4 regions of the Lysinibacillus sp. NPDC093210 genome follow, and region 1 is predicted to be linked to each of the others. Evidence: riboswitches for the same ligand, from Rfam matches in the RefSeq annotation. Region 1 holds a riboswitch; each other region holds the start of a gene.
What was found. Region 1 has a riboswitch for S-adenosylmethionine ahead of ACIP9C_RS01315 (YezD family protein). Riboswitches for the same ligand answer to the same signal wherever they lie in the genome.

Region 1 (7,983 bases):
TCGAATTGGTCCAAGACCCACTTTTATGTATAGTCTCCAATCAAAGCTCTCTCTATAATCGTTCAGAAATTGATATTGCTGAACTAGAAGACATGCCTTTTATAATGACATCGTATCGGGGAACTAATGATGTAAAAGTAATTTTAGAAGAGTACCATGTTAAACCAAATATTCGATTTGAGCTATCGGAGGAGGTTGGGATTATTTCGATGATTTCACACCATTTAGGCATTACTATTTTACCTCGATTAGTGATTAACCGATTACCATCCTCATTAAGGGCTATCCCACTAAAGCAAGGTGGTTATCGTACGATAGGGCTAGCCATGAAACATCAAGCCTCACCGGTCACTAAAAAGTTTGCGGAAATTTTAAGTGTGTGGCTAAAAGATCAAAATAAGAAATAGGTTATTTAAGCTTTTTACGTTAAAATAGAACATGTAGATTGCTTATCAATTAGTTATTTTTTAAAAATGATAGTTTGAAAAGAAAAGGTGAGTGTGAGTGGGGACATTACAAGGAAAAACCGTACTCATTACAAGTGGGGGAACACTTGAAAAATGGGATCGTGTGCGAGGGCATACGAATTTATCGAAGGGGTCAATGGGCTGTTATTTGGCTGAAGCAGCTCTGGCGGCAGGTGCGAACGTCATCTATATGCATGGCTATTTTGCGCAACTGCCGATTAATCAAGATAAAATGCGTACAGTACGCTTTGAAGGTATTGAAGATTTAGGTGATAAGGTTCGCTATGCTGTACAAAATGAACAAGTAGACATCGTTATTATGGCAGCTGCAGGTTCAGATTGGGTCATTGATAAAGTATACGATCAATCGGGGAATCTAATGGAAGGTGCAGGGAAGATGCCATCTGACGAGCCCCCTGTTATTCACTTTAAAAAAGCACCAAAAGTGTTAGGCAAAATAAAGGGTTGGCAACCAAATGTCACGTTAGTAGGTTTTAAGCTAGAGGCAACAGAAGATGAGGAATTTTTACTGTCCCGTGCACGTCTTCGTATGGGAACTGCCAATGCACAGTTGATGGTTGCCAATAGTTCACAATCTTTATATGGCGGACAAGAGCCACATTGGATTGTACCTGCACAAGGACAACCTATTAAAGTCATTGGTAAACAAGAAACTGCAAAAGTGTTAATGGAATACTTACAAAACGTATAAAGAGCGGCTGTGTGGAATATATAATTCTGCACAGCTTTTTTTATGTTTTGAACATTCATACTAATGCTTTCAAGATCTTAAGATTGGATTTCAAGAAAATTTAGAGCTATAAAAATGTACCTTTTTTCTCTATTGCATAGTATTCAACTAGGTTTTATAATATTTATATTGACAATAGGTTTTCTGAATTATAGAATTATTTCCAAGAAACGTAAACTCTTATCGCGAGAGGTGTGGAGGAATTAGGCATAATGAAGTCTCGGCAACCGAGTTAATAGGTGCCAACTCCAGCAAAGTCTGAGAGATAAGGGGAGGCATCAAATCGTCTTGATGCATGGATCTCTTTTATACACAAAAGTATGAAAAAAAGAAGGGGTGTATCGTATGTCTCAACTGTCTAAGATTGATGATAAGAAATTAGAAGTTATTGCGAAGGCTATTCAAAATTTAGAATTTGGTGAAGTGCAAATTACAATTCAAGATGGAGTTATTGTACAAATTAATCGACTTGAAAAACAAAGATTTCCTCAGAAAAAGTGAAGCTTTAAAAGAAGCAGAGAAATTAACTCGCGACCTAATTTTAGGCTTATTGTCGCCACATGGTGTCCTGAGTTAATGTGCAACATCAATGAACTTGGTTCATGTTCCAATATTGAACGCAAGGGCAGTTTGTTCTAAATATTTTTAACTTACGAACAAGAAAAGTAGGCATCTCAAAAAAATTTGAAATGCCTACTTTTTATTTTATTCGTAAAAGCTCGTTGGGATTTGACCAATATGCCTACGATGATAAAGTAATGGTTCTTTTTTTGCATTATCAATTTCCAAAACATGACCAATGAAAATGGTATGGTCGCCCGCATCAATTTTATTAAATGTTTTGCATTGAAGCGTAGCTAACGTATCATGCAATATTGGCAAACCGTGTACAGAAGTAGACCATTTGACTTGCGCAAATCGGTCAGAGATTTTACTAGAAAATACCGTACATAATTGTGTTTGATCGTTCGCTAAAATATTTACCGCAAATTTGTCCGTATTACTAAAAAGTGGATGAAGCTGCGATTTTTTGTCCAATGACCATAGGATAAGGAGCGGATCTATGGAAACAGATGCAAAAGAATTGACCGTTAAGCCAATCGGTTCATTAATATCGCTGTAAGCTGTGACAACTGTGACACCTGTTGGATAATTACCTAAAGCCTGTTTAAAAGCAGTTACTTTGTCCGTCATACAATCACCTCTTATTATTTTATGGAGAATACGGTTTGTTTGTTCTTGTAGCATTTTTTCTGGTGCTATTATGGATAGCCTACAAAATAATCCAGCAACTGTAAAGCGTATATTATTCAATTATTATAATATAAAAATTTCTGAAAGGAGAAAGAGAATTTTAATTATTTCTAAAATATGGGTTTTTTATATAGATTTTTAAAGAGATACATATTTTATTTATTGACTATATTAATGACATAGGATAAAATTTGCGCAATAATTTATAATTATAATTTTCTAAAAAAATAGAATTGTATTTACTTAATAAAAATGCTTGATTTATTGATTCTTCGCCTATTGAATGAGTTAAGTATTTTCAAATCACATATAGCCAACCAATCATTGTTTTCAAACCATCAACTTCTATCAGCATATATTAATATTCTTGAAGTAATAAAAGTATTTGAGGGTAATGGCCCTTTTATAGAAGGAAATTTATTAGTATATGTATTTAAGGATTTCTTATTAATCCCTATCTTATTGTATTTAATTTTATTTATAAATATTTTAGTTTTGAAGATGCCTTAAAGTCTTGGGTTGAAGGTTGCTAAATGTATTCCATCAAGATCGTTAAGAAATAAATGGTATACCAATTCTATGATATTGCCTGATTAACAAAAAATGTAATACTCCAGGTTGTGCACAAGCAACTGAAGTTGATAATTTAAATTGGGTAGATATTGAAGAAGAAGAAAATTCAATATCTATATTTGAAGCACCAGAAATATTCGATAGTCTAGAAGAAATAGATTGGGATAATGTAGAAGTTTCATTGATAGAAGAAGTAGAATGGCACAATATCCCTATAGAAGTAAATGAAGAAATTTTATCTAATGGAAATAAACCTCGATTTTTGCCACTCGTGGCAAGGCTTGTATTAAGTGGAGGGAAATATGTAATTAGATGGGGTTCTAAGGTGTTTAAAAAAGCATCTAAATCTAAAGTTTCAAATGCTTTGACTAATTTTGAAACTGCAACGTTTAGAGCAGGAAGTCATACTTTTAGATTAACTAAATCAGATATGGAACATATGTTAACTCGACATCACCCGAAATATTGGGATGGGTCAATAAGGGGAAATCAATCGTTTTATAATCCAAATTTAAGTGTAGATGATGTAAAAAGTATTGCTTTAAATATAGCTAAACAAAATAATACGATATTAGCCAAAAAAGGAACAAATGGTATGTTCAGAGTAGAGGGACAAGTAGATGGTGTTAAATACGTACTAGGGATTAAAGATGGGCATATTAGACAACTATATCCAAAAAACTAATGTGAGGTGAATATATGATGGAAGTAGTAACAATTAATGAATTCGTTGTAAAAAGAATTATCGACGATTTGGAAGATGCAGTCAACAATCCTGATAAATATACGATAAGCATAAACGATAATTGGCATGAATTTGTTTCTTTTATCAATAACACTCAAAATAAATATATAGAAGAAGACGGTCTTCTTAGACTTGATGGTGGGTTATCGATTAAATGCTATAATAAAGAAATTTTAGGTGTTCGATATTGGGACTATCTCCCTGAGCTATGGGGATATATTGTCAATGTGATTGAAGATTACTTAGAGGACGGCATTGGGAAAAGTTATTTTCCTGATCAACCAGTTAAAATACAATTAAAGCAATTAAAAAATAAAAAAGTACAATTTTTATTTGATAACGACGATCATGTGTTAGAATTTGAACAAAAAATGCTATTAGGTATCTTTTTAAATCGTGCTGAAGTCTTTTTTACTGTTCTTGTAAAAGAACTTGATTTGACTAAATATAGCTACGAAATTGAAAAAATTCAAAAATTAAAAACCCGGATATGAATCAATTTATATTGAGTGCAACTAATCAAAAAGTGTTAGATTGATTGAATCAATCTAACACTTTTTCTATACCGTTGATGTCCGCTGCGGCGGTGTTTTCCGCTCAGCACAGTAAGCCATAACCCTCGCTATTGTGCAGAGTGCCTCCGCCTTTCATTGTGTGCTGTTATGAACAGGAGTCACCAACTTCGCTACCATCTTAGCCAACAACAACAGGCTTTTCAGTGCCTTCGTTGCCTTTGTTTTGTCCACTATTACCTGGAATAATACGATCTTCAGTTTCTTTATCGAAGAAGTGTACTTTATTCATATCCAATGCCAGTGGCAATACTTGGCCTGGTTTAGCAGTGGCATTGGAATCTACACGTGCAATAAATTGATGACCTTCGATTTGTGAATAGAGCATAATTTCTGCGCCCATTAATTCAGCTACTTCTATAGTTACATCGATTTTAGAGCCTGGTGAAGATTCGATAAATGCTTGTTCATCATGGAAATCTTCAGGACGAATACCCATAATAATTTCTTTATTATTGTAGCCTTGTTCAAGTAGGTCTTTCATTCTTTCTTTTGGTACCGTAATTGAAGCATTACCAATATGCATTTTGCCATCTATAAGATTACCAGTAAAGAAGTTCATTGCTGGTGAGCCGATAAAACCACCTACAAAAACATTTTTAGGTTGCTCATATACCTCTTTTGGCGCACCTACTTGTTGAATAATTCCATCTTTCATTACAACGAGGCGTGTTGCCATCGTCATCGCTTCTGTTTGGTCATGTGTAACATAGATTGTTGTCGTTTGTAATCGTTGATGAAGCTTTGTAATTTCAGCTCGCATTTGTACGCGAAGCTTTGCATCTAAGTTCGATAACGGTTCGTCCATTAAGAATACTTTTGCGTCACGAACAATGGCACGACCTAATGCAACACGTTGACGTTGGCCACCGGAAAGGGCTTTCGGTTTACGATTTAAGTATTCTTCAAGGCCCAAGATGCGAGCAGCTTCATTTACACGACGCGAAATTTCATCTTTTGGTAATTTGCGAAGTTTTAATCCAAATGCCATATTTTCATATACGCTCATATGTGGGTAAAGAGCATAGTTTTGGAAGACCATGGCGATATCGCGATCTTTAGGCGCTACATCATTCATTCGTTTACCATCAATGATTAAATCTCCTTGTGAGATTTCCTCTAGACCTGCAACCATACGTAATGTAGTAGATTTACCACAACCTGAGGGTCCTACGAAAACAATAAATTCCTTATCTTCAATATAAAGATTGAAATCCTTTACTGCTGTGACATTTTTGTCATAAATTTTAAAAATATGTTGTAATTTTAATTCAGCCAATATCGTCATCTCCCTTATGTAAGTGTTTTTTAGAGTATAAGAGAAAAATATGTAAAATGTATACGTATACATTACACAAAACATGTTTGGGCACATTGTACAACTATTGATAATTTTCTGATTTCAAAAGTATCATAGCAAGGGAAACAAAAGCCGCGTTTGCGAAGGACCGAATATCTATTCCAGTGTTTTCTATAAATTTGTCCAATCGATACTGCAGGCTATTGCGATGGATATAGAGCTTTTTTGCTGTTAAAGAAGCATTTAAATTACATTGCAAAAAAACTTGAATAGTATGAAGCATTTCTTGCCCTTCTATACTTTCTACAAAAAGATCGGACAGTATATCTTTTTTTACGAATGATGGTGAATGAATCATTAATAATGGTAAAGCTTCGTAAAATGTAATCGTCTTTTCACGATTTGCATAACGATGAATTGTGTTAAAGCATTGGAATTCATGGTCAAATTTTTCTTTCAATAAATGATTTGCTTGATGTAGTTGACCGATATAACTATAAATTTTAACAAAAAAATCACTAGTTAATGTGTCACTTAGTTGATTAAACGACTCTTGATCGAAAACTACTTGTGGCTTTTCGTCTATTATCATACCTTGTATATCATTGATCATTAAAATGATTGGTTGCTGAAATCCACCAGTAATCGCTTCTTTAAAGCTGTTAAAATCATCGATTGGTTGTTTCAGATAGAAATAAAAAAAACGTAATATTTTTACATCTTGTAAAAACGGTACCTCTTTTGCATCATTAAATAAAAAATCATACCACTTCTGCTGAATATTCGAATTATTTTGTTCGATAGTAAGATTCTCAACGGGAAGGAATAAAGTTTTTAATAGATTGTGTTCTGAATTGGAAAGGGCAGTTTTGACGATTCCAAATTTCCTACCATCTTCTGTTTGGAACCAATATCGATTACTATCTTGAGCATTATATGTAGTCGTAAAAGCTGTTTGAAAAAGATTTTCTAGTTTTTCAAGCATTTGTTTCTCCTTTTTAGACTGATTGTAAACAATTTTCATCCTTACTGTAAAACAATATCGCTAATCATTATTTAATTATTATGACGAGAAGCGCTACATAACAACTGTATTAAGTTATTTAAAGTAGCATTTATAGGGTAATTCTTTTTTATGCATAAAAAAGGTGAAATTTTTCTCCAAAAAATAAAAAAATAAAGAAAATTATTTACATTTTATTTTGAATTGTTATAATATTAATTGTAAGCGTTAACAGGTTGGTGTTTTAAATTAAGGTCATGGTTTGCTTACGAAGTTTTGTAATATTTTTCGTGATGTTAGGTCACATAAGGTTTTATTAAAATTAATTAGGTGGTGTTCAAAGTTGAATTTAGAAAAATATAAAGGTATCATTCCTGCTTTTTATGCTTGTTATGATGATTTAGGAGAAATATCTGAGAACCGAACAAAAGAACTTTGCGACTATTTATTCAACAAAGGCGTTAACGGGCTTTATGTAGGTGGAAGTTCAGGGGAATGTATTTATCACAACCTTGAAGAAAGAAAAGCAACACTAAAATATGTAGCAGAACATGTAAAAGGGAAGCTCACGTTAATTGCTCATGTTGGGGCACCATCGACAAGGGATAGTGTTATTTTAGCAAAATATGCTGAGGAATTAGGCTATGATGCTGTCTCGGCTATTCCACCAATTTACTTTAAATTTTCAGAAAGTTCAGTTTATAAATACTGGACTGAAATTATGGATGCAACGAATATGCCATTTATTATTTACAATATCCCTCAAACAACGGGATTTGATCTTTCAATCAATCTATTTAAGAAGTTATTAGAGAATAAGAAAGTGATAGGTGTAAAAAATTCTTCGATGCCAGTTATGGATATTGAAAGATTTAAGTCAACTGCAGGTGAAGATTTTATTGTATTTAATGGACCTGATGAACAATATGTTTCAGGCAGAGTAATTGGTGCAGATAGTGGGATTGGTGGAACATATGGCGCGATGCCGGAACTGTTTATCAAGGCAGAGGAATTTGTATCAAACGGGGATTTCGCAAATGCGAGAAAAATTCAGCATGATATTAATGATATTATCGTTGCTTTATGTTCATTAAATGGTTCCATGTATTCAACGATTAAAGAAGTTTTAAAATTAAACGGGGTTACTATTGGCAGCGTAAGGGGCCCATTAGAGCCAGTATCTGGTGAGGATTTAAATAAAGTAGCAGGCATTAAAGCGTTAATCGATCAAACAATATTAAAGTACAAAGAGTAGCTAAAAAGCGATTCAAAGTTTTGAATTTCTTAAAGCAAAGCGGAAGTTGTTTCACATTAGGAG
Region 2 (7,983 bases), 850 kb from region 1:
GACCACCAAGTTTAGTGATTGCTTCAGAAACATTTGAGAATTTCTTGAAGTTGTCATTGAATAGACCTGCAAGTTCAGCAGCTTTTACATCATAAGCAGCTTTGTCTGCCCATGCATCGCGTGGGTTAAGCACTTCTGAAGGTACACCTTCAACTGCTGTAGGAATGTGTAAGCCAAATACAGCATCTTGAGTCGTTTCAACGTTGTTTAGTTTACCATCGATTGCAGCACGTACCATTGTACGAGTGTAAGAAAGCTTCATACGGCTACCTGTACCGTATTCGCCACCAGTCCAGCCAGTGTTTACTAAGAATACTTGTGCGCCATGCTCATCGATTTTTTGACCTAACATTTCAGCATAAACAGTTGCTGGAAGTGGAAGGAATGGAGAACCGAAACATGTAGAGAATACTGGTTCTGGCTCTGTTACACCACGTTCAGTACCTGCAAGTTTAGATGTGAAACCACTTAGGAAGTGATACATTGCTTGTTCTTTTGTTAATTTACTGATTGGAGGTAATACACCAAATGCGTCAGCAGTTAAGAAGACGATTGTTTTTGGATGACCTGCAACAGATGGATCAACAATATTTTCGATATATTGGATTGGGTAAGCAACACGTGTATTTTCTGTTAATGAAACATCATCGTAGTCACAAACACGAGTTTCAGGATCTACAGCTACGTTTTCTAGTACAGAACCGAAGCGGATTGCGTTATAGATTTCAGGTTCTTTTTCAGCAGAAAGGTTAATTGTTTTTGCATAGCAACCACCTTCAATATTGAATACACCGTTGTCAGACCAGCCGTGCTCATCGTCACCGATTAATTTGCGGTCAGGGTCAGCTGATAAAGTTGTTTTACCAGTACCTGATAAACCAAAGAATAATGCAACGTCGCCAGCTTCACCAACGTTTGCTGAACAGTGCATTGATAGGATGCCTTGTTGTGGTAATAGGTAGTTCATAATACCGAAAATAGATTTTTTCATTTCACCAGCATATTCAGTACCACCGATTAGGATGATTTTCTTTTCAAGTGATACAATAATGAATGTTTCAGAAGATGTACCATCGATAGCTGGATCCGCTTTAAAGTTAGGAGCTGAGATAACTGTGAAGTCAGCAACATGAGAAGCTAATTCTTCTTGTGTTGGACGGATAAATAATTGATGGGCGAAAAGATTATGCCAAGCATATTCATTGATTACTTGGATGCTTAATTGTGAATCTTTGTCAGCACCAGCAAAACCGTTGAATACGAATAATTCGTCACGTTCTTTTAAGTATTTAACTACTTTTACATATAAGTTATCGAACACTTCCGAAGAAATTGGTTGGTTTACTTTACCCCAGTCAATTTTATCTTTTGTGCTTTCTTCTTCTACCGTATATTTATCTTTAGGTGAACGACCAGTGTATTTGCCAGTTTCTGCACGAACTGCGCCATCTACTGTTAACATAGCCTCACCACGAGATGTAGCTTTTTCCGCTAATTGTGGTACTGAAAGTTGAACGTTAATGTTCCCGCCGTTTAATAATTCCTTCAGTTCGTTTGCAATTTCTACTGAATTCATCGATTAAATACCATCCTTTTTTATAGTATTCCCTTGAGTTTGAGGGAGTTTTTCTTAATTTCAAAAATAGTATAACACAATTGCTTTAATAATCTATACTAATTCAAAAATTATTTTCGTGTTTTAAATAACTTTCAACAAAAAGTCATAAAATAATTGACAACGTTCGACCTTTTACGTAAGATGAGGAATTGAACGGATACTCTTATCCCGAGCTGGTGGAGGGTCAGGCCCTGTGAAACCCGGCAACCTGCATGAACTATTTCACGACATGCGCTGGTGCCAACCTGATGCAAGGGGAAAACCCTTGAACGATAAGAGTGAAAGGTTACGAAGTCATTATTCCTTTCCTCATGTAAAGTACGTGAGAAAAGGATTTTTTTTATTTTCATAATGAATGTAAAGGTAAGTATATACAATTCTTTCCTTATTATAATGACGGATCTTTCGAAATCCTCATGTTAAAAGCAACAACGGCTTGAAAGTTCTATCCTTCAGGAGCGAACTTGACATGGGTAATGAGTACCGTATTAATTTCGCAAATGCTATTTGTAAGAGTAATAGGAGGAAAATCAAATGACAAACCGTCGATTGTTTACATCAGAGAGTGTAACAGAAGGACATCCCGACAAAATTTGTGATCAAATTTCGGATGCCATTTTAGATGCCATTTTAAAAGAAGATCCAAATGCACGTGTAGCGTGTGAAACAACTGTAACAACAGGATTAGTATTAGTAGCAGGAGAAATCACGACTTCTACTTATGTAGATATTAAAGGTATCGTGCGTGATACGGTAGCAGAAATTGGCTATACACGCGGCAAATATGGCTTTGATGCTGAAAACTTAGCAGTACTAGTAGCAATTGGTGAACAATCACCAGATATTGCTCAAGGTGTAGACCAAGCATTAGAAGCGCGTGAAGGTTCTATGACTGACGCAGATATTGAAGCTATTGGTGCAGGTGACCAAGGATTAATGTTCGGTTACGCTTGTAACGAAACACCCGAGTTAATGCCTTTACCAATTAGTTTAGCGCATAAATTAGCTCGTCGTTTAACAGAAGTACGTAAATCAGGTGAGCTAGCATATTTACGTCCGGACGGTAAAACACAGGTGACAATTGAGTATGATGAACACAACATCCCAGTTCGTGTCGATACTATTGTTATTTCAACACAGCATGACGAAGAAGCGTCGCTTGAGCAAATTCAATCAGACTTAAAAGAGTTAGTAATAGCACCAGTAGTACCTAGTGAGTTATTAGATGCTCAAACGAAATATTTCATCAACCCAACAGGTCGTTTTGTTATTGGTGGACCTAAAGGAGATGCTGGACTTACTGGACGTAAAATCATCGTTGATACATACGGTGGCTATGCACGTCATGGTGGTGGTGCATTCTCTGGTAAGGATGCTACAAAAGTAGACCGTTCAGCTGCATATGCTGCTCGTTATGTGGCAAAAAATATCGTTGCTGCAGGTTTAGCAGAACGTGCTGAAGTCCAACTTGCTTATGCCATTGGTGTAGCACAACCAGTATCAATCGCAGTAGATACATTTGGTACAGGAAAAGTAAGCGAAAGCGAAATCGTAAAGTGGGTTCGCGAACTATTTGATTTACGTCCAGCAGGCATCATTAAAATGCTAGATCTACGTCGCCCAATTTACAAACAAACGGCTGCTTATGGTCACTTCGGTCGTACAGATTTAAATGTGCCTTGGGAAAATACGGACAAGGCTGATGCATTAAGAGAAAAAGCTAGTCTATAAGCTATTTTATAAAGAGCATTCGTATATGTGGTAAACATACGCAAATGTTTTATTGAAGGGGGCTACTTAATGGCCCCTTTCTAACTTGCTTCAGCATTCATACCCCACTTCTAAAGGTTGGATTTGAATGCTGAAGCAAGTTAAAGGCCCCGGCGGATGTCATAGATTTTCTAAGGAGCTTTTAGAGCAGACTGTAAAAAATCTGGACGCAATTATGCCTAGGCGTAATTGATTGCAAAAAAATTCGCGTCTTTCCGTTTACCTTGGAAGGATATCGCGAATTTATTTTTTATCCTATATAACTTTGTTTCTTACTAGAGCACTTACACCTATATCGTAGCCCGCGTATTTTTAGGGCATCCATTATTTTTGAAGAGATTTGTAATATTGACCTTTTTCTGCGTATTCTCTAACAATACGTTCCATGTCTTCTTTATCTTCAGCATTTAATTCACGTACAACTTTTGCTGGACGACCTAATGCTAAGCAATTAGGAGGAATGACTTTACCTGGAGGTACAAGACTACCCGCACCAATAAATGCACCTTCTCCTATCTCTGCCCCATCCAACACGATTGATCCCATACCTATTAATGCATTTTTTCGAATTGTACAGCTATGTAAAGTTACTTGGTGTCCAACTGTTACTTCATCTTCGATTATTAATGGATATTTTGGACTTTGATGTAGACAGCAAAGATCTTGGATACTTACTCGTTTACCAATTATTGTTGGTGATACATCGCCTCGAATAACTGTATTAAACCAAATAGTTGTCTCGGCACCAATCGTTACGTCACCAGTAACGGTTGCATAGTCAGCTATAAATACTGATGGATCGATATTAGGTGTTTTGTCTTTAAACGGATAAATCATGCTAAACGCCTCTTTTCTTTCTTTGATGTAGTATTATCGTATCAAATGCGCAATTTTATGCAAATATAATTTTATTATGACGTGAATATTTCGTTATAATCATTGTGTAACTATTTATTTAGGAGGACTATGTGAATGTGGAAATGGGAAGCTGATGGACAAGCGAAGGCTGTGATTGCTATTGTTCACGGTGCTTACGAAAATCACCGTTGGTACGCATGGCTTATTGAAAAACTCAGAATGGAAGGCTTCCACGTAGTCATGGGGGATTTACCGAATCATGGGGCAAATGCGAAACTCTCACGTGTCCATGATGAGGACTTTAAAGAGTACAACAAATATACAAGGCATTTAATTGAAAATGCTTTTTCATATGATTTGCCAGTGTTTTTAATGGGACATGGACTAGGAGCAACGTTAATCCTTCATACAATGCATAAGAGAAAATATGAGTGTGCAGGAATTATTTTGACATCACCTTGGCTGCATTTAAAATTACAGCCTGGCAAGTTATCAAATGCATTAACTAGCTTAAGTGCTTTAACGGCAAGCGTTAAAATGACACACGATATCTCTTTTGACAAATTAACGAGAAGTGTCGAAGGCAGAGATGAAATGAAGGACGAGTTTCCTTTTAAGTCCGTCATCTCAGTAAAGTGGTATCGTGAATTACAGCAAATGATGCGCAATTTAGCGGTCATGCCAAAAGCAGAGTTTCCGAACACGCCTATGCTTATTATGACTGGGGAAAGGGATAGTATCACGGAAACTAGACAAACACGCAATTGGCTACATCAGCAGGAGTTTGCTGAATTCCAATTTAAAGAATGGGCAAAATGCTACCATAATCTATTCCATGAAATAGAGCGTGAAGAGATTTTTGTCTATATCCGAGATTTTGTTAATAATGCCTTGCGTAGAATTGGATATATAATTCGATAGAATGTTTCCCCTCCGAAAAAATATTGTTGAATAAGATGTATAGTAACTTAAAAATAATGTTGTAATTTTCAGAAAAATGTAATACTATAATGTCTTAAAGTAAGAATATTCATATTTTGGGAGGGGTAAAATGGAAGGTATTGTAAGTTTTCTGAACAGTATTTTATGGGGACCGTGGTTTATTTATGGTATTTTATTGATCGGTTTATTCTTTTCAATTATTACACGGTTCCTACAAGTAAGACTCATTAAGGATATGTTCGTCTTAATGTTTAAAGGAGAGAAATCGGAAAAGGGAATTTCTTCTTTCCAGGCAATGTCGATTGCATTATCAGGGCGTGTTGGTACAGGTAATATTGCTGGTACGGCAACTGCAATCGCAATGGGGGGGCCTGGTGCAATTTTTTGGATGTGGGCAATTGCCTTCATCGGTGCGGCGACGGCTTATGTTGAGTCGACATTAGCACAAATATATAAAGAAGAGAAGGATACAGAATACCGTGGTGGTCCAGCCTTTTATATTGAAAAGGGAATGGGGCAAAAATGGTTTGCAGTAATTTTTGCGATTGCGGCGTTAATCGCAATGTTAATATTAATGCCAGGCGTTCAATCGAATGCAATTTCTGTTGCTGTTGAAAACGCTTTCGGTATGGAATCTTGGATTACAGGAATAATTATTGTCGTACTATTAGGTGCAATTATTTTCGGTGGGGTTAAATCGATTGCAAATGTAGCACAGGTAGTTGTACCGTTCATGGCTTTAGCTTATATTCTAATGGCAATAGTTATTATTTTTATGAATATTTCTCAAGTGCCTGCTGTATTTTCTTTAATTTTCTCAAGTGCTTTTGGTGCACAAGAAGTATTTGGGGGTATTATTGGTTCAGCAATCGCTTGGGGTGTTAAGCGTGGTATTTATTCAAACGAAGCTGGTCAAGGAACTGGAGCGCACCCAGCTGCAGCAGCAGAAGTTTCACACCCTGCTAAACAAGGTATTGTACAAGCAGCATCTGTGTACATTGATACATTATTAGTGTGTTCAGCTACTGCATTTATGATTTTATTTACAGGTATGTACAATGTCCAGAATGAAAAGGCTGCTGAGGGTACTGATCCGTTTATTTACGTCGGAGAATTCAATCAAAACGGTCTTACAGGAGACGAACAAATCACATTTGCGAAAAGTATTAAAGAAGGTGCTGCGTATACACAATATGCAGTGGAATCTTCATTGCCTGGTATTGGTTCAGAATTTGTAGCAATTGCTTTATTCTTCTTTGCATTTACAACAATCATGGCGTACTACTATATAGCTGAAACGAATGTGGCCTACCTATTCACTGGGCAAACCGAAAAGATTTTCATTTGGATAGCAAAGATTGCCTTTTTGATCGCAACATTTTATGGAACAATTCGTACATCTGACCTTGCGTGGGCAATGGGAGATGTTGGTTTAGGTTTAATGGTATGGATCAATGTTATTGCCATCTTAATTATTATGAAACCTGCGATTCTAGCATTAAAAGATTACGAGAAACAGAAAAAAGAAGGGAAAGACCCTGTTTTTGATCCTCGTAAACTAGGAATTAAAGGTGCAGATTTCTGGATTGAATACAATGATAAACGAAAAAATAAATAATGTATAAAAACGGTCCTCTCATTATGAGAGGACTTTTTTAGTTTAACTAGTTGATAGCCGCTTCGGGCGGGGACGCTTTTTTGCGGTGCGGTCTGTTGCGTCTTCCGTTTGTGCGTTTTGAGCAGGAGTCATCGCACTCCACTCCAATCAACTCGTATAATTGTTTGAGTGCCTGGCACCAAACTTCAGCTCTAATCAATTGAGCAAGTTGTTAGGGAAATTTCAATTTTGGTGAAAATCAAAGGAATAAAAAAATGATAAAAGTATCAAGAGTTAACTGTTTAATGCCTTTTATCTAAGATTTTGTTGAATAAGTAGAATCCTATCATATAAGACATCTAGCTAAAATTATATAGAAACAGTTTTTTGTATATGAAAAAGTATTTCATCATAATTCTTTGTGATTCTGAGAAAGGAAAAAGCCCGAAATTTCAAGTTCGGGCTTTAGTATAAGGGTTAATTGGTAGGTATGTCTTTCATTTTTTCTAGGGCAATGACAAATGGTGGATCGTTTTGTTGGTTTAGAAATTCGTATTTTAATACATGGACATATTTTTGTGGTAGATGACTGACAAATTCAATTATAGCGTCACGTTCTTCCTTGCCACCTGGATGGCCATGGTAGATGACAAGTACAATTAAGCCTCCAATTTTAAGGAGTTGTAGTAAATCTTTAATCGCTTGAATAGTTGTATTTGGTTTTGTCACGATATCATGGTCACTACCAGGTAAGTAGCCAAGATTAAAAATGGCAGCAGTAACTGGCTTTTGCACATGTTTGTTAATATTTTCATGCCCAGTATGTAACACTAGGGCACGGTGCTCTAACGTGTTGTCTAGCAGACGATGCAATGTAGCGTCAACAGCGCTTTTTTGCACATCAAATGCATAAACTTGTCCGTTATCGCCAACAAGCTGTGCTAAAAATAATGTATCATGGCCGTTTCCTGCCGTGGCATCTACAACTGTATCGCCTTCTTGTATCGAGTCTACTAATAATTGCTGTGCATATTGTAAGACTCGTTGAAGCTTCATTTTGTGACCTCAGCATTATAAAATTTACCTTGCCAACTGCCACGACGTTCTAACTCTGCATCAATCCCATTCAGTACTTCCCACTTATTGACACTCCACATCGGTCCAATCATTAAATCAATTGGTCCGTCACCTGTTATAC
Region 3 (7,983 bases), on a different contig from region 1:
ATGCTCATTTTTATAAAAAATTTTAGTAGTTTTATTATAATACATATAGGATAAATTTACTATTCAATAATATGTTTATTGATAAGGAATTTAAGGCAGTAGAAAGCTATTGTTTTTTTATTTTCAAAGTATAATAATTACTATATTTTTCTATTTTATTTAAAGGGGCTAGATTGAAATGGACTGTAAAATTATTTTCTTTGATGTGGATGGTACGCTCATTAACTATGGCAATGGTTGTATTGAAAGGAGTACGAAGAACGCTTTACAAATATTAAGAAACAAAGGAATTCGATTAGTTGCTGCAACAGGAAGACCACTATCCATGTGTCATGATTTGCAAGAACTAGGGATTGATACATTTATAACTGCTAATGGTGCTTATACTCGGCATGGTGATCGAATAATTCATACCATTCCAATCGCACAAGAAATCGTACAAAGTGTAAAAGCTTTTGCTGATGACAATAACGATAGTCTGTCATTTTTCACTGACCAACTATCAATGAATAATGTTCGCCATCCTGCAACACTAAAGGCAATGAAGGAGACATTATCTTTAGATGAGTATCCTCCTACTACTACTAATATTTTAAGTAAGGAAGTTTACTTAATGTGTTTATATATCAACGAACAAGAAGAGAAAAAGTACATAACACAATTTCCAAATTTAAAGTTTGAAAGATGGCATCCGACGATTATGAATGTGCTACAAGACGATGTATCAAAGTCCATCGCTGTTGAAGCAGTACTAAAATATTTCAACCTACTTCCGAAAGACGCAATTGCTTTTGGAGATGGAGATAATGATATTAATATGTTAAAGCAAGTTGGATATGGTATCGCGATGGGAAATGGCAGTGTCGCAGTAAAAAATATCGCTGATTATATCACGATGAAATCAGATGAAGGTGGTATAGATTATGCATTACGTAAACTACAGCTTATTTAAGGTAACAAAGATGATAAAGAATGGAATAATATCGCCATCGTAATCTTGTCTATGGGAGAATGTTCTCTGCTTTTTTCTTTTTGTTGTTTATTTAAAGATTGCTAGTCTACATTAGCTAGCTATAGATGCCTTTTTGCCATAGTATGTGCGCAGCATTGATTATATTTTGCTGGATAGACAGGAATGTTATCAGATTGTATGAATAAATTATAGATAATGATTGTGGTAGATGTTCTAGTTGCCATTGTCGTATGTATTTGGTTTTTTAGTCAGCTCATCACTGACTAACGAAATAAGTCGTTTTGACGTGAGCTACAGTAAGGGATATGGAGTCCTCGTAAATAGAAATTAGCGCTGAAAGAGATACGTAGCTACGGTAAAAAGGTTTTTTTGTGAAAACTGAATTTAACAAAAATAAAGTAGTGATGATTGTACAATATTGATATACATGTAATAATGATTAAACCTATGCAAAAGTGATTGTTAGAAATAATTGACTTTAAGAGGCTTATGTTAAGCTGAGATAATGGGAAAATTAAGGCTTTAGGTGGGGTAAAAAATGGTGCATCACGTGCAATCTCTTATTGAACATTACGGGTATTTTGGGATTATTCTTATACTAGTTGGAGGGATTGTCGGGCTGCCACTTCCTGACGAAATTTTTTTAACCTATGTAGGGTATAATGTTTATCGGGAAAATTTAGAGCATATTCCTGCATTAATAAGTGCTGCGGTGGGAGCTGCAGGAGGCATCACCCTCAGCTACTTTGTTGGTCGTCGATTCGGTTTGCCGTTATTACAAAAATATGGGCCGAAAATTCATATAACTGCACAAAAAATTGAGTTTACGAAAAAATTGTTTGAAAAGATAGGGCCTGTACTATTATTAATTGGATACTTTATACCTGGCGTTCGTCATCTTACAGCATATATTGCAGCAATTAATAATTATCCTTATAAAAAGTTTGCTGTTTATGCGTATGCTGGTGCAATCGTATGGACTTTCACATTTATTACTTTAGGGAAAGTGCTAGGAAATAAGTGGCGTTTTGTTGGTATGTATTTATCTCAATACAGCCTATATGCAGTATTGTTATTTATAGTACTAATGCTGATTGTGTACTTTTTATTTAAAAAAAGAAATACTATTAAATGAATACAGCCTGTTAAAAGAAGGTCTGCTGCAAATGTTTATATGGCATTTGAGGCAGACCATTTTGTATTGACTTAAGGCAAAATCGCAAAAGAACGTACAGGGAATCCAGATGCTTTTTCAGGCTTTGGCACAATATTGAAAATGACTGCTCCTTTTGCTGGTAGCTTATCTAGATTCGTCATTAATTCAATTTGATATGTATCCTGATCTAGTACAAAGTATTCGCCATCCAGCGTTCCGTTTTTACGGAAATCTGACGCTGAATCCGTATCGAACGTTTCATGACCAATTGCATTGATGTTCCGTTCTGTAAATAAAAACTGCAACGCTTCTAATCCCCAACCTGGAATATGGTTATGACCGTCTTTATCTTTATTATTGAACAAATCCTTATCTGGCCAACGTTTACTCCAATCAGTTCGCAGTGCAACAAATGTCCCTGCTTCAATTTCTCCATATTCTGCTTCGAAATCTAAAATATCTTGTACACTTAACGAGAAGTCATTGTCCGATTCAGCTTCCGTAGACTTATCAATAACAATTAGCGGTAGGACAAGTTCTTTTAATTCTAATTCGTCTAAGTAGCGTGTATCTGAAACAAAGTGGATAGGTGGATCGATATGTGTTCCATATTGCCCAGGAAACGTAAATTGTTGTGCAAAGAAGCCGTCATCATGCGAAAATAACGTTTTAAATTTGGCATCTTCAAACATAAAGAAATGAGGCGAGTTAGGTCCGAATGTGTGTGTTAAGTCGACCCATTGCTTAGATTTTAATAGCTGCAATGCTTGTAAAAGTTCATTTGTCATTTTTATTCCCTGCTTTCTTTTACTATGAATAGTTAAAAACAAAATAAAAAAAGAGCCCTACTTGTAGAAGAGGACTCTCGTGTAACTGAAGTCAGTCTCCTCATCTTTTTGCGAAGTTCGCAAATTGGAATTAGCACCATGCCTAAGACTGGTTGCTGAGACTTCATAGGGCCAATCCCTCCATCTCTCTTGATAAGAAAAATATATGAATTTTCAGAAATAGTAATACCAAATACTTTAGCATAATCAAAAATAGTTTACAAGTTCTATAGGAGTGCATGGTTATAAAAAATAAGAAGCCTTCTTCATCACCAATATAAAATTACCGCTATACTACAGCACCCACCTTCTGATAATACAATTCGAATATTATCTGGCGTATATTTCGCTTCAAACTTCGCCGTAACACCCGCTGAAGAAATGAGTTTTTGCACTTCATCTTGCTTGGAAAGCTGTGCAGCATTCTTAAGATCATGTGCAAATTGATCAGACCCTTCAATTTTCTCTGTCAGTAATTGGGCCTGCTGCATAATTGGCTGAATTTGTTTGGCAGATGTCTTCAACTTCAATGTATTAATAGGCGGGTACGGATTAGGGTTTGGAGATGTGGGCATCGCAAGCTGTCCGGGCAAATGATATAGTAAAGGGGTGTTAGAAATGCCCCAATTTGGATATTGATTTACATAAACATAATACGGATAAGGATTGTAATACAGCAGAATTCCTCCAATCCATAGCTAATATCTTAGTGTATCTTATGTAGCGGCATTATGTTTTGTGTTGAGGGTCATCTTTTATATGGAGCGTGTACCATGGTCATGGAGATAAAGGGAAATTAACTAAAATAGTAGAATAAGTAATAGATAATGTAGAAAAGGGGGAAGATGGGATGAACCGTTTAAATTTAATTACATTGGGAGTAAAAAATATGGTAGAATCGCTGGCATTTTATCGTGAAGGGCTGGGTTTTGAAGTAGTCGTCTATGGGGATGAAACAAATCCAGATGTTATTTTTTTCAATAATGCAGGAACAAAAATATCTTTATTCCCAATTGAGCGCTTAGTAAAGGATATTGATGAAGCGAATCCACCCGCTGTAGGTAATGGCTTTAATGGCATTACACTTGCCTATAATGGAAAGTCTAAAGAAGAAGTCGATGAAGTATTTTTGTTAGCAAAAAAAGCTGGGGCGAATATTGTAAAGGAGCCTGAAACAGTGTTTTGGGGAGGCTATAGCGGGTATTTCCAAGATCCAAACGGCTTTTATTGGGAAGTTGCGCATGGTGATATGTGGGAATTCGATGAAAATGATATGATAATTATTAAGGAATAGATTGACGGCGTGCTTTGATGAAGTTAGGTCATAGCACGTTTGATATACTTAGTCTAGAGAGGAGATGAGAAAGTGAAACCGTTTTGGGAGAAAGATTACTTAGCAGATACGCATTATGCTTTTGGTAAACCAAGTGAGGAAGTGGTTGAATGTGCAAATAGGTTACAAGCAGGTGCACGCATTTTAGATATAGGATGTGGTGATGGTAGGCACGCAGTCTATTTAGCACAGCTTGGGTTTGAGGTTGAAGCCATCGATATTTCGGAGGCAGGCATCGCTAAAATCAATAGATACAAAGAGTTGCATCAATTACATAACTTGCACGCTATTGTGCAAGATGTTACTACATATGAGTTTAAACGATCCTATGATTGTATTATTTCACATGGCTTGTTCCACTTTTTAGAGCGTGAAGCTTGGCATAACATTATTCAATCAATGCAAATACATACGAAGATACAGGGCATCAATATTATTACCGTATTTACAGACGAAGTAGATATTCCAGAAGATTTAGCACCATTTATTAAAGGAATATGTAAAGAAGGCGAAATCAAAGATTTATATCATAGTTGGTCAATTCAATATTATCGTTCTTACCAATTTGAAGATCAGCATGACAACAATATTAAACATTGTCATGCAGCAAATAAATTAGTCGCTGTAAGAAGATAATAAAGAAAAAACGAAGCACCATTGTTATTTTAGGTTATTTTAAGGTTTTATGTTTAAGTTAAGTATTGAAAACTCCACTTTTGTTAAGGATAACAAAAGAGGAGGTGTGATACGATGGCACAACAGATTCTATGTGAAGTCAATAACTGCACGTATTGGGGCTCTGGTAACAAATGTACTGCAGAAGCTATTTACGTTGTAAGTCAAAAAGGTCAGCATGCATCCAATAGTGAAGAAACAGATTGCAAAACATTTACACCTGAAGAGCATTAATGACGTTAGGGTAACCCTTTAGGGGGCTACCCTTTTTTTATGTCATAACTGGTACATATCTACTTTGTCTTTCTTAAACAATAGGGTATGTGCATTTTTGACTTTTTCCTCTACATAATCTAATGAATAATTGCCAAAGGCGTCTGTTAAATCACCGATTGCACGAGATAAATTATCAATGACAGGTATTAATGTTTCGAGCTCATTCAATTCTTTTCCTGCGTTCATCTCATCCATAATTTCATGAGCAAGATGTTGAATTTTCCGAAGGCGTTTGTTTTCCGCTTGCATCATATCCTCCTTTAAGCATCATCTTTTACACTGACTAAATATATGATGGTTGTTTGTAGTTCATGAGTGAATACCTTTACTGATATTTGTTATAAATAGTAAAATATTATAAATAGACATAGCGATTTTTTGAACTGGGAGGGGAGCGAAATGAAGAAGATTTACGTAATTAGACATTGCGAAGCACAAGGGCAACCTTCAAATGCACCTTTAACAGAAAAAGGGCACGAGCAGGCGAAGCGTTTAGCTGACTTTTTTCATACTTATAAAATCGACCGAATTATTTCGAGTCCTTTTTTACGTGCCATCCAATCGATAGAACTATTAAGTAAAACAACAAACAAAATAATTGAGTTAGATGAACGTCTTTCAGAACGTATATTAAGCACTGATAATTTACCAGATTGGTATGAAAAACTAAAAATGACTTTTACTAATTTGGATTTAAAATATGAGGGTGGGGAGTCCAGTCAGGAGGCAATGGATCGTATCAAGAATGTTGTAAAAGAAGTGGCTGAGAGAGGAACTGAACATACAGTTATCGTCAGTCATGGTAATCTAATATCCTTACTATTAAAGAGTTATCAAAGTGATGTAGATTTTCAGTTTTGGCAAAGGCTAAGTAATCCAGATGTCTATCAAATAAGCTTAATTCATAACGAAGCGGTTATCGAACGTATTTGGGACGCACAACAATAGAAGACAAGAAGCCAGACTACATTATGATAAATGGAGTCTGGCTTTGTTTGACGTTCCGAAACTATACTTAGTATTGAAATGTAACGCGAACAGCGGCATTAATAGTGATATGCCCTTGTTCAATAGGTGTTACCATTGACGAATCTGCCATTGCCATCGATTTATATAGCACAGGGCCACTTTCGTTTTCTTCAACAATTTCGATCGGCTGAGGATGCACAGATAATTGCATCGTCTGTGCTATCGTGTTAGCTTTCATTTGGGCATTATGAAGTGCCAAGCTAAGTGCCTGCTGGTAATATACATCTGCATTATCAATTTTAAATTGGATTGAGGAAATACGATTTGCTCCATTTTCCACAGCGGTATCAATAACAGCCCCAACAAGATTTGTATCAGGTATTTTTACCGTAATTGCATTTGCCACCTCATAGCCTTTAAATACCTGTTTGCCATCTACATAATCATAAATAGGCGCAATCGTATAGGTGGCAGTTTGGATATTTTCCTTTGGAATAGTTAGTGCCATGATGGATTGAATTACACGATTCATAATGCTAGCATTTTCCTGCTGTGCTTGTTGCACATTTTCTCCTTGCGTAGTTACCTCAATTTGAAGCTGAACATAACTGGCATTCGCAACTACTTTTCCATTTCCTGTTACAGTCATAATTCGCGTTGCAGGGAGAGAATGTGGGTTTGCATGTTGGTAATACATTTAATACCACCTCCCGACTGGTCTCTAGTAATGTTTTAAATCATTTTTAACAATGCTTCTACACCAGTCATTCCTGCGAATATGCCTAGTTGCTCTGCCTCAAATGTAACGGATTCTAGTGGGGCTGTTAACAGCTCATCTATTGTTTTCACTCCAACCGCCCGACCTGCAATGATTTTTCGATCCAATAAGCGACTATTTAAAAGACCGACATCTAATGCACCACACATGATGTAGCCCGTATCATTTGAAATAGTTAGTAGTGTCGTTTTTGGTAAATGTACAATTACAGCAGTGAAAAAATGACCTTTAATCATAATAGGTTCAATTGTCACCATGAACATCACACTCCTTTTCTCTCTATACATATGGCAATAGATAAAAAGGTGTTCGGTATTTTCACTAAAAAAGTGTGTGTGACGTTAATTGTTTGAGAATTGTTTGAGTGCCTGGCACTTATTTTGTATAAGAAAGCAATGCAGTTTGTTGTATATTTTTTAACGCTAATTTAGCCTCATCTTGCGTAGTGTACTCGAACATACGATATGAATCTTGTTCAAAAACAGTAATAACCCACATTATTAAATCCCCTTTGTAAGTAAATTTGTAGTATAACAGAAATAGAATATATTGCTGTTGTTATATATCAGTTTATGCAACTAATTTTACACCGATTTTTCAAAAAATAAAGTGGTAAATGAAAGGTTTCACATTTCGTTCAAAATTGACGCTACGTTTGTGGGAATTATTTAAAAATAAGGATATTGCAAAAAAGTTTAATTAAACAAGTTATTAAAGTATAGAGAAACAGTTTGTTAAATAGTTTTTCAACATAATTTTATAGAGGGCATAAGTAAAATCAGGTAGTCTTTTTGAAGTATAATTCAACGTGTTTCGTAAATAGTAAGATGAGCTGTAATATGCAATAAAATGCGGGAGGTGATACTGTGATACGTAAAAATGTATTGTTTTTGACGGCTTGCTTTTTATTCATTTCTATATGTTTTACAGAAATGAATACCTCTGCAGAAAAAGGGCGTAGTGAATATGAGGAGACTGGTGAGGTTGTGTGGGATA
Region 4 (7,983 bases), on a different contig from region 1:
ATCGTCGGTACGCTAAACTTTACGAGTGTTTTTTCTTTCCCACTTGCTGTGTTGCTTATGTTTTTCCCTTCTGGAGTCAATGTACATAAAGCAGCTCAAAAAGGATATTATATCGGCACACTGCTAGGTGGAATTGTCTTAATTCTCATTATTGCCCTTTCAACACTTGTTCTTGGCTCAACTAATACATCAATTAAGACATTTCCAAGCTATGCGCTAGCTCAACGAATTTCTATAGGTAATTTTTTTCAACGCGTTGAAATTATCATGGCTGTTATGTGGATTATATCCATTTACATTCGAACATTCATTTATTTTTACGCAACGGTACTTGGTCTAGGACAAATATTGAAAATAAAAGATCCTCGTCCACTCATTTTACCACTTGGATTATGTATGGTTGCACTGGCTCAAATTGCTCACCCGAATATCGTCCATTCAAATAATTATAATGAGAATATTTGGCCGTTGTATTCAGGATTATTAACCGTTTTACTTCCATTGTTGTTACTAACAGTCGCAAAAATTCGCAAAATAAAAAAGAATGAAGACAATCAAAGCTCTTCAAGTAATCAGCAAGAATCTCAAGAACAACAACCAAAAGACAAGCGAGCTCCAAAAGAACAACCAGAATCAAAAACGCAGCAAGCTCCAAAGGAACAACCAGAATCAAAAACGCAGCAAGCTCCAAAGGAACAACCAGAATCAAAAAAGCAGCAAGATGCGACCAAACCAAATTCCGAATCTCAATAAGTTAACACAAAAACCACATTTCTCACTTTTAATGAGAAATGTGGTTTTTCTAACTGCAAAATGGTATAGTTCCAAATTAAATATGGTATTCAATTTCATCAACAAAGTCCCATTCGTACGGTGTTTCTTGATAAACATAATAGTTAAGCCAATTCGAAAAAAGTAAATGCGTATGTGCTCGCCATGTATTAATCGGCTCATTAGAAGGATTATTATTCGGGAAATAGTTAACAGGAATCGCAATATCAATTCCTTTTTCAACATCACGGTAATATTCATCAGCTAATGTTGTCGCATCGTATTCTAAGTGACCTGTAATCATTATGTTTTTATTATCCTTTGACTGCACAATAAAAACGCCAGCATCTTCTGAATAGGACAGTAAGCGTAAATCTGGGTGCTTACGTACTTCATCAATAGAAACCGATGTATAGCGTGAATGTGGCGCTGTAAATAAGTCACTAAAGCCTCGCACTAGATCGACTGTTAAATCGGTAATGACATGTGAATATACTCCAGAACACTTTTCTGGCAGTTCAAATTTACCGATACCATAATGGTGATACAACGCAGCTTGTGCACCCCAACATATATGCATTACAGACGTAACATTTTTCACGGACCAATCCATTATTTCTGAGATTTCTTCCCAATAATTCACTTCTTCAAATGCCATTTTTTCAACAGGAGCCCCCGTAATAATCATACCGTCAAAGCGACGATGGCGAACCTCTTTAAACGTCGAATAAAATAGCTGTAAATGTGATTTACTAACATTTTTTGATTCGTGTGTTGCTGTATTTAAAAATGTAATATTCACTTGTAATGGTGTATTACCGAGCAATCGCAGTAATTGTAGCTCTGTCTTTTCTTTTTCTGGCATTAAATTAAAAATTAAAATATTTAAAGGACGAATTTGTTGCGTTTTGGCGCGGTCTTCTTCCATTACGAATATTTTTTCCCCACGTAAATGTTCTCCAGCTGGTAAGTTTTTTGGAATATTAATAGGCATATTGAATTCCCCTTTTCGTTAATTTTTTCTCTCTATCTAATAAAAATTAAAAAATCCCCCTCATTCCTTTAGAGCAAGAATGAGAAGGATAATTATCACGTTCACTCTTATCTCTCAAAGGAAAAATCCTTTGGTGGAATTAGCACCTTTCTAACATTGTTAGAGGTTGCTGAAGCGTCATCGGGCCAAATCCCTCAGCTTCTCTTGATAAGATTATTTAATTAAAAAGAATTGTATCATGAACGATTAAGAATTTCAATAATACATAGAATATTTAGTATTTAAATGAATGGAAGTATATTTTTTGTTAAACACTATAATCAATTCTACCTAAAGCTTTTGTAGATTACGTAAATACGGCTTAAAAATCATTTTTAACATCTATTAGCCTAAGTAGATGACAAACAAATGACAAATTACACCCGATTACAGCTATGCGCAGTAAATAGATTTTTGTACAAATAAATCGGAATGGTAATCAAGGAGGTATTATGTTAACATATACCTTTAGTAACAGAGAGGAACGTGAATATTTTGATTAAAATTGAACTCCCAAAACCAGACTTGGTAATTCGTCAACGTGAGCAAGTATTAAAACCTGGGGATGTAGAAATCCCGCCATTCCATGGTTTTATTGATTTCCATAAAATCACTCGCGAAAAAGGTGGCATTTTCTTATTCTACAACGAAAAAAATGAGCTATTGTTTGTAGGGAAAGCGCGTAAAATTCGTCAACGCATTAAAAAGCATTTTGAAGATAATGTATCACCAATGAAAAAATACCGTGATGAAATTTTCAAAATTGAAGTATATGAAATTGATGATCCAATGGAACGTGAAATTTACGAAACTTATGCAATTAACACATTCCGTGCAAAATATAATCTTGAAAAAGTATTTTATTAAAAAATGCCGTTAGCATGAAATATGCTAACGGTTTTTCTTTTTTTCCTCAAAAATGCAAAATACCTTGAGAGCTTTATCCTCCCAAGGTATTTTGATATTTAAATAAATATTTTTTCATCTTTAAATTTATTAGCTGTTAGGTAACTTACGATGACAAAAATAATGAATGAAGCCACTATTGGGATTGTCACTGTATGCATGCCAAAGATTGACGGATAAAAGCGATCGATTACAATATATAACGTCATGCCCGTAATCATGGAAGCAATAGCGCCGTATTTATTAGCCTTTTTCCAATATAAGCCTAAAACGACTGACCAAATAAAGACAGCTTCTAGGCCGCCAAATGCAAATAAATTAAGCCACACAAGTAAGTCTGGTGGATTTAACGCAAATACAACAACTGCTAAACCAATTACTGTAGTAACGATAAAGCTTGCACGCTTAATTTCTCCATCGCTGGCAGTTGGCTTCACGTAATTTAAATAAATATCCTTCACGACTGTTGAACTAACTAACATGAGCAACGCATTAACCGTAGACATCGTTGCTGCCATTGGTGCTGCTAAAACAATACCCGCTAAAAATGGCGGTAAAACTTTTAACGTTAGTAGTGGCATCACCTTATCGCCAATTTCAATGCCTGGCATTACTGGACGAGCTAGCACACCAATTAGGTGCATACCGAACATAATTGTCCCAATGGCGATGGTACCAATAATAATCGCTAAATGCATACTTTTTGAATCTTTATAGCTCATAGCACGAACTGCAATTTGAGGTAGCCCAACTACGCCAATTCCTATTAAAATCCAAAATGTAGAGACATACAACGGAGTAAGTTCTCCTTCTGCACCAAATGGGGTCACGAGTTTTGGATTTTCTGCAACAAGGGATGTCATAATTTGATCTATTCCCCCGCCCGCAACGATTGTCCCAATTAGTAAAATAACAGTACCAATTACCATTATCGAACCTTGTACCGTATCCGTTAAAGCTACAGCTCGGAAGCCCCCGATAATAACATAAATTAATACCGACGCTGCAAAAATAAAGAGTGCCGCAGTATAATTTAAACCCGTTAATGATTCAATTAAGCGCGCTCCACCTACCCACTGTGCCATCATCGCAGAAAATAAAAAGACAATAATACTAATTGCAGATAAAATCACGATGACATGACTGTTATAGCGTTCACGTAAAAAATCAATTAATGTAATCGCTTGATAACGGCGAGCGATAATCGCAAATTTCTTGCCTAAAATCATTAATACAAAATACCCCGCAGGTAGTTGCGCCATCGCTAACAGTACCCATCCAAGTCCCTTATTATAAGCGACACCTGGTCCACCAATAAAACTACTTGCGCTTCCGTAAGTGGCAATCATGGTCATCGCTAGAATAAAGCCTCCCATTTCACGACCACCAAGAAAATATTCCTGTAAAAACGAGTTCGATGAACGGACATGTTTATTCGCCCATATACCTATTCCAAAAATGATAATTAAAAATATGAAGAGCGGAAAAATAACTTGCCAATGCATTATTCATCCACCTCCCCATCCTCAAATGGAACATCTTTGAAAAAGAGTTTTAGGACGAGCCAAATTAAGACAATCATAAAAGCTGTTCCAGCGATACAACTATAGAAAAACCAAGCAGGGAAACCCCAAACATACGTATATTTTGTTGGATCCCCCGAGCCTAGGCCATATGCAAAGCCGTACCAAATAGCAAAGTTGACAATTACAAGTCCAATGCCAATGAGCGCTTCACGATGCGCAATTTTAAAGCGTTGATCTTTCAATATAGAATCCCCCTAACCTACTCTATTTTACTGGTATGTAGGTATTATGGGAAGCTTTGTGAAAAAATAGATAAAAAAAACGAAAGTTAGCGAACAATGCCTTTTGAATGAAGTAAATTCTAAGTTTCCTGCAGCTTCTTTGCCTTAGTGGCGATTTCGCACACAAGCCACCTGCGTTTCCTCATATTCTATCTATGATCAAGAGCTTTTCAAATGCATTTGAAGCGCTTTTTTGTCGATTTTGCCAACGATTGTTTTTGGCAATTCATCGATAATAATAATTTTTTTAGGGATTTTGTAGTGACCTAATTCGTTTCGACATAGTGTCTCCACTTCTTCAACTAGCGTATCTGTCTCATGTTGGCAAACAATAAATGCCGTTACAATTTCGCCCCAATAGTTATCCGGTACCCCGATGACTGCCGCTTCTTTTACGAGCTGATGACGCAATAAACATTGCTCTACCTCTTGTGGATAAACATTTTCACCACCACTAATTATCATTTCTTTCCTGCGACCGACAATATAGAAATAACCATCCTCATCCATTGTGGCTAAATCACCGGTCCTTAACCACCCATCACGTATCGTATTATCAGTTTCCTGCTGATTATTCCAATAAAATCTAAACATATGCTTACCTCTGACAAATAGCTCTCCTACCTCATGAGCAGTGCAATTTTCCCCCTCTTTATTCATAATTTTTGCTTCATTAAATTGCATGCTTTTCCCTACTGCTCCTTTTTTTAAATAGGCATCTTCACGAGAAATATAAAAATTATTCGGCCCAGCCTCCGTTAATCCATAGCCTTCTTTAAAATAAAGTCCCTTGTTAAAAAATGCATCGTATATCGGGAGTGGACACGGTGCCCCGCCAGATAAGAACACTTTCACAGATGGAAAATTACTTATCTGGAAGTAATTTGTTGAAATCATTGCCTGATACATTGTTGGAACAAATAAAGAAATGGTTGTCTTATAATGATTAATTGCTCTAAGTGCCGTTTCCGCTTCGAACTTATCACCAATTACCACCGTACCTCCTGCCATAAGCAACGGGATGGATAAAGCATTTAGCCCTCCTGTATGGAACATCGGCATATAGTTTAACGTGCAGTCTTTTTCACATAGCCCCCAACTAATAATTGTATTAATTGCATTCCAATTAACAGAATTAAAGGACAAAACTACCCCCTTTGCTTTACCGGTAGTGCCACCTGTATAAATCATTAGCCAAGGTTCATTTAAATCCATTTCTATCGTGCTAGGAACAGTTTCTGATTGTTGAACTTGTTGGATGGGATACATATTTTTTAGTTGTAAAGGACAACGAATGGCCTGATCATAAAGAAGCAAGGAAGGTGTAGCATCTGCAATAATTTCGTTTAGTTCCTTCGTATTCAGGCGCCAATTTAAAGGGACATAAATAAGTCCTCGCAATCCACAAGCAAATAAAATGGCAAATAGATGCATGTTATTTCTAGCAAAAACCGCTACACGACTACCAGTCTGTAAACCTTGTTCTTCGAAAAAACAGCTCCATTTTGCAATTTCATGTGTTAACTCTTGATATGTCCATTGTTCCTTTGTTTCTAGGTTAACTAATGCTAAACGATGCGGTGTTAAAGATGCACGATTTAAAATCCAAGCTTGCTCTGCAAACATCTTGAACTCCTCCTTTATCACATCATAATAGCGCCATCCACATGGAGAGTATGGCCATGGACATAGGAAGCCTCTTCAGATGCTAAAAATAAATAAGCATTAGCGATATCCCTCGGTGTTCCTAATCTTTGAAGCGGCACAATCGAACGCATTTTTTCTAGCACTGTTTCAGGCATCTTTTTAACCATATCTGTCTCTGTAAAGCCTGGTGCTACAGCATTTACGTTAATCCCTTTCCGCCCAAGCTCTTTTGCCCATGTTTTCGTCATACCTACAATCGCAGCCTTTGTCGCAGCATAATTTGTTTGACCAACATTTCCATAAACCCCACTTACAGAGGAAGTATTAATAATTTTACCGTATCCAGCAGCAACCATATGGGGGCTAACCTCTTGCGTGCAGTGGAAGACCCCTGATAGGTTTACATCAAGCACTTGCTGAAATTGATCCTCCGTCATTTTTGTCAGCATTGCATCACGTGTTATACCTGCGTTATTGACTAAAATATCAATACGTCCAGCTTGCGCAATTACTGTTGTCACAAGCTTTTTTACACTGTCTCTGTCAGCAACATCAACCTGCACAAACGTAGCTTTTTCACCTAGTTGATTCGCTGCGATAATCCCCGCATTGTCATCAAAATCAGCAATAAAAACAATGGCTCCTTCTTCAATAAACCGTTCTGCAGCTGCAAATCCGATGCCATTTGCAGCCCCTGTAATAATTGCTACTTTATTGTGTAAGCGCATTATGTTTCCCTCCAAATTGTAAAAATGTTTCGATTTCTAACGAAAGCTGCTGTAAATCATCAATAAGAGGAGAATGACCACAATTTTTTAAGCTGACAAACTGCGCATGCTTAGGTAAATCGTGCATTGTTTCATCCTTCATTTGCTCTGTTATGACTAAATCACGTTCTCCCCTTAACACTAAAATTGGAATGTTAATTTGTTGTACTTCGTTCGTCCCTTTTGCCACTTCATTGTCGACAGCACTCACATTAAATGTATTTAATGCATGATAAACTTCAGCTAGATTTCTTTGCGTCAGCATATCTTCTACATATTCATCATAGTGAACAGAATCTGGCTTCTGCTCTGTATAAATCAGTGCATCCCAAATTGATTTTAAGCCTTGCGCATTTTTTGTATCATAGAAACCTTGTACAGTCTTAGTTTTAGACGTATCTACGAGTACTTCTTCATAGGTGGAAGCTCTTTTGAACGAAGATTGATTACCCGTTCCTAAATCACTGTAAAATGGATAGCCTCTAGTCGAAGCCGAAGCTAATAAAATCAGCCGTTGACAATAACCAGGATAATTTGCGACAAACTGCATACTCACCGCTCCACCTGTAGACCAGCCAATCAGATCAAAGTGTTTTAATGCAAGCGCATCTACAAATAGTTTGACATCGTCACTAAAATCTTTAATTGAGGTAATTGGTTGATGATAAGAAGAACCTCCAAAACCGCGTAAATCCATGGCATATATCGTGTATTTTGCATCTAAAGCTTCCACTAGCACATCCCAGTGCTTTGAGGAGGTCATATTGCCATGAATTAATAATAAAGTATGGCTACCCCCGTCACGTTTACGATAAGCAATTGTTTCCCCATTTAATAGTTGAACTGTTTGTAACATTGCGCTTCCTCCCTATCCCCAACGAATTGTAATAGCTCCCCAGACATAGCCTATACCAGCACTTACAAGTGTTACGATGTCCCCATCGTGAATACGTTTTTCCTCTAATGCCAGCTGTAATGATAAAATTTGATCGATTTGTCCAATATGACCGTAGTTTTCTAAGTAAATGGATTGTTCCTCTTGTAAGCCAAGT

Region 2: it holds a riboswitch for S-adenosylmethionine, as region 1 does, so the genes downstream of both, metK (methionine adenosyltransferase) here and ACIP9C_RS01315 (YezD family protein) in region 1, are expected to answer to the same signal.
Region 3: it holds a riboswitch for S-adenosylmethionine, as region 1 does, so the genes downstream of both, ACIP9C_RS19410 (cyclase family protein) here and ACIP9C_RS01315 (YezD family protein) in region 1, are expected to answer to the same signal.
Region 4: it holds a riboswitch for S-adenosylmethionine, as region 1 does, so the genes downstream of both, metA (homoserine O-acetyltransferase MetA) here and ACIP9C_RS01315 (YezD family protein) in region 1, are expected to answer to the same signal.

What each region holds. Positions count from the first base shown of each region.
Region 1 is NZ_JBIVOE010000001.1:262,638-270,620, reverse strand. Features, by position in the region: gene ACIP9C_RS01325 (LysR family transcriptional regulator) at 1-407, shown strand, start outside; gene ACIP9C_RS01320 (phosphopantothenoylcysteine decarboxylase domain-containing protein) at 505-1,179, shown strand; SAM riboswitch class I at 1,396-1,490, shown strand; gene ACIP9C_RS01315 (YezD family protein) at 1,564-1,719, shown strand; gene ACIP9C_RS01310 (flavin reductase family protein) at 1,924-2,412, opposite strand; gene ACIP9C_RS01305 (hypothetical protein) at 3,227-3,730, shown strand; gene ACIP9C_RS01300 (hypothetical protein) at 3,745-4,284, shown strand; gene ACIP9C_RS01295 (ABC transporter ATP-binding protein) at 4,484-5,641, opposite strand; gene ACIP9C_RS01290 (PucR family transcriptional regulator) at 5,745-6,647, opposite strand; gene ACIP9C_RS01285 (dihydrodipicolinate synthase family protein) at 7,009-7,920, shown strand.
Region 2 is NZ_JBIVOE010000001.1:1,109,233-1,117,215, reverse strand. Features, by position in the region: gene pckA (phosphoenolpyruvate carboxykinase (ATP)) at 1-1,576, opposite strand, end outside; SAM riboswitch class I at 1,779-1,897, shown strand; gene metK (methionine adenosyltransferase) at 2,153-3,349, shown strand; gene ACIP9C_RS05475 (gamma carbonic anhydrase) at 3,713-4,225, opposite strand; gene ACIP9C_RS05470 (alpha/beta hydrolase) at 4,361-5,167, shown strand; gene ACIP9C_RS05465 (alanine/glycine:cation symporter family protein) at 5,298-6,806, shown strand; gene mnmM (tRNA 5-(aminomethyl)-2-thiouridylate-methyltransferase MnmM) at 7,263-7,841, opposite strand; gene mnmL (tRNA modification radical SAM protein MnmL/YtqA) at 7,838-7,983, opposite strand, start outside.
Region 3 is NZ_JBIVOE010000009.1:171,644-179,626, reverse strand. Features, by position in the region: gene ACIP9C_RS19420 (Cof-type HAD-IIB family hydrolase) at 179-952, shown strand; gene ACIP9C_RS19415 (DedA family protein) at 1,512-2,108, shown strand; gene ACIP9C_RS19410 (cyclase family protein) at 2,180-2,917, opposite strand; SAM riboswitch class I at 3,015-3,116, opposite strand; gene ACIP9C_RS19405 (YuzC family spore coat inner layer protein) at 3,226-3,531, opposite strand; gene ACIP9C_RS19400 (VOC family protein) at 3,807-4,250, shown strand; gene ACIP9C_RS19395 (methyltransferase domain-containing protein) at 4,323-4,925, shown strand; gene ACIP9C_RS19390 (DUF1540 domain-containing protein) at 5,040-5,198, shown strand; gene ACIP9C_RS19385 (group-specific protein) at 5,241-5,489, opposite strand; gene ACIP9C_RS19380 (histidine phosphatase family protein) at 5,640-6,188, shown strand; gene ACIP9C_RS19375 (SIMPL domain-containing protein) at 6,256-6,906, opposite strand; gene ACIP9C_RS19370 (YunC family protein) at 6,942-7,244, opposite strand; gene ACIP9C_RS19365 (hypothetical protein) at 7,363-7,485, opposite strand; gene ACIP9C_RS19360 (polysaccharide deacetylase family protein) at 7,920-7,983, shown strand, end outside.
Region 4 is NZ_JBIVOE010000005.1:119,163-127,145, forward strand. Features, by position in the region: gene ACIP9C_RS13845 (GerAB/ArcD/ProY family transporter) at 1-753, shown strand, start outside; gene metA (homoserine O-acetyltransferase MetA) at 830-1,765, opposite strand; SAM riboswitch class I at 1,870-1,979, opposite strand; gene ACIP9C_RS13855 (nucleotide excision repair endonuclease) at 2,300-2,671, shown strand; gene panF (sodium/pantothenate symporter) at 2,770-4,215, opposite strand; gene ACIP9C_RS13865 (YhdT family protein) at 4,215-4,478, opposite strand; gene ACIP9C_RS13870 (class I adenylate-forming enzyme family protein) at 4,677-6,143, opposite strand; gene fabG (3-oxoacyl-ACP reductase FabG) at 6,161-6,892, opposite strand; gene phaZ (intracellular short-chain-length polyhydroxyalkanoate depolymerase) at 6,876-7,787, opposite strand; gene ACIP9C_RS13885 (3-oxoacyl-ACP synthase) at 7,800-7,983, opposite strand, start outside.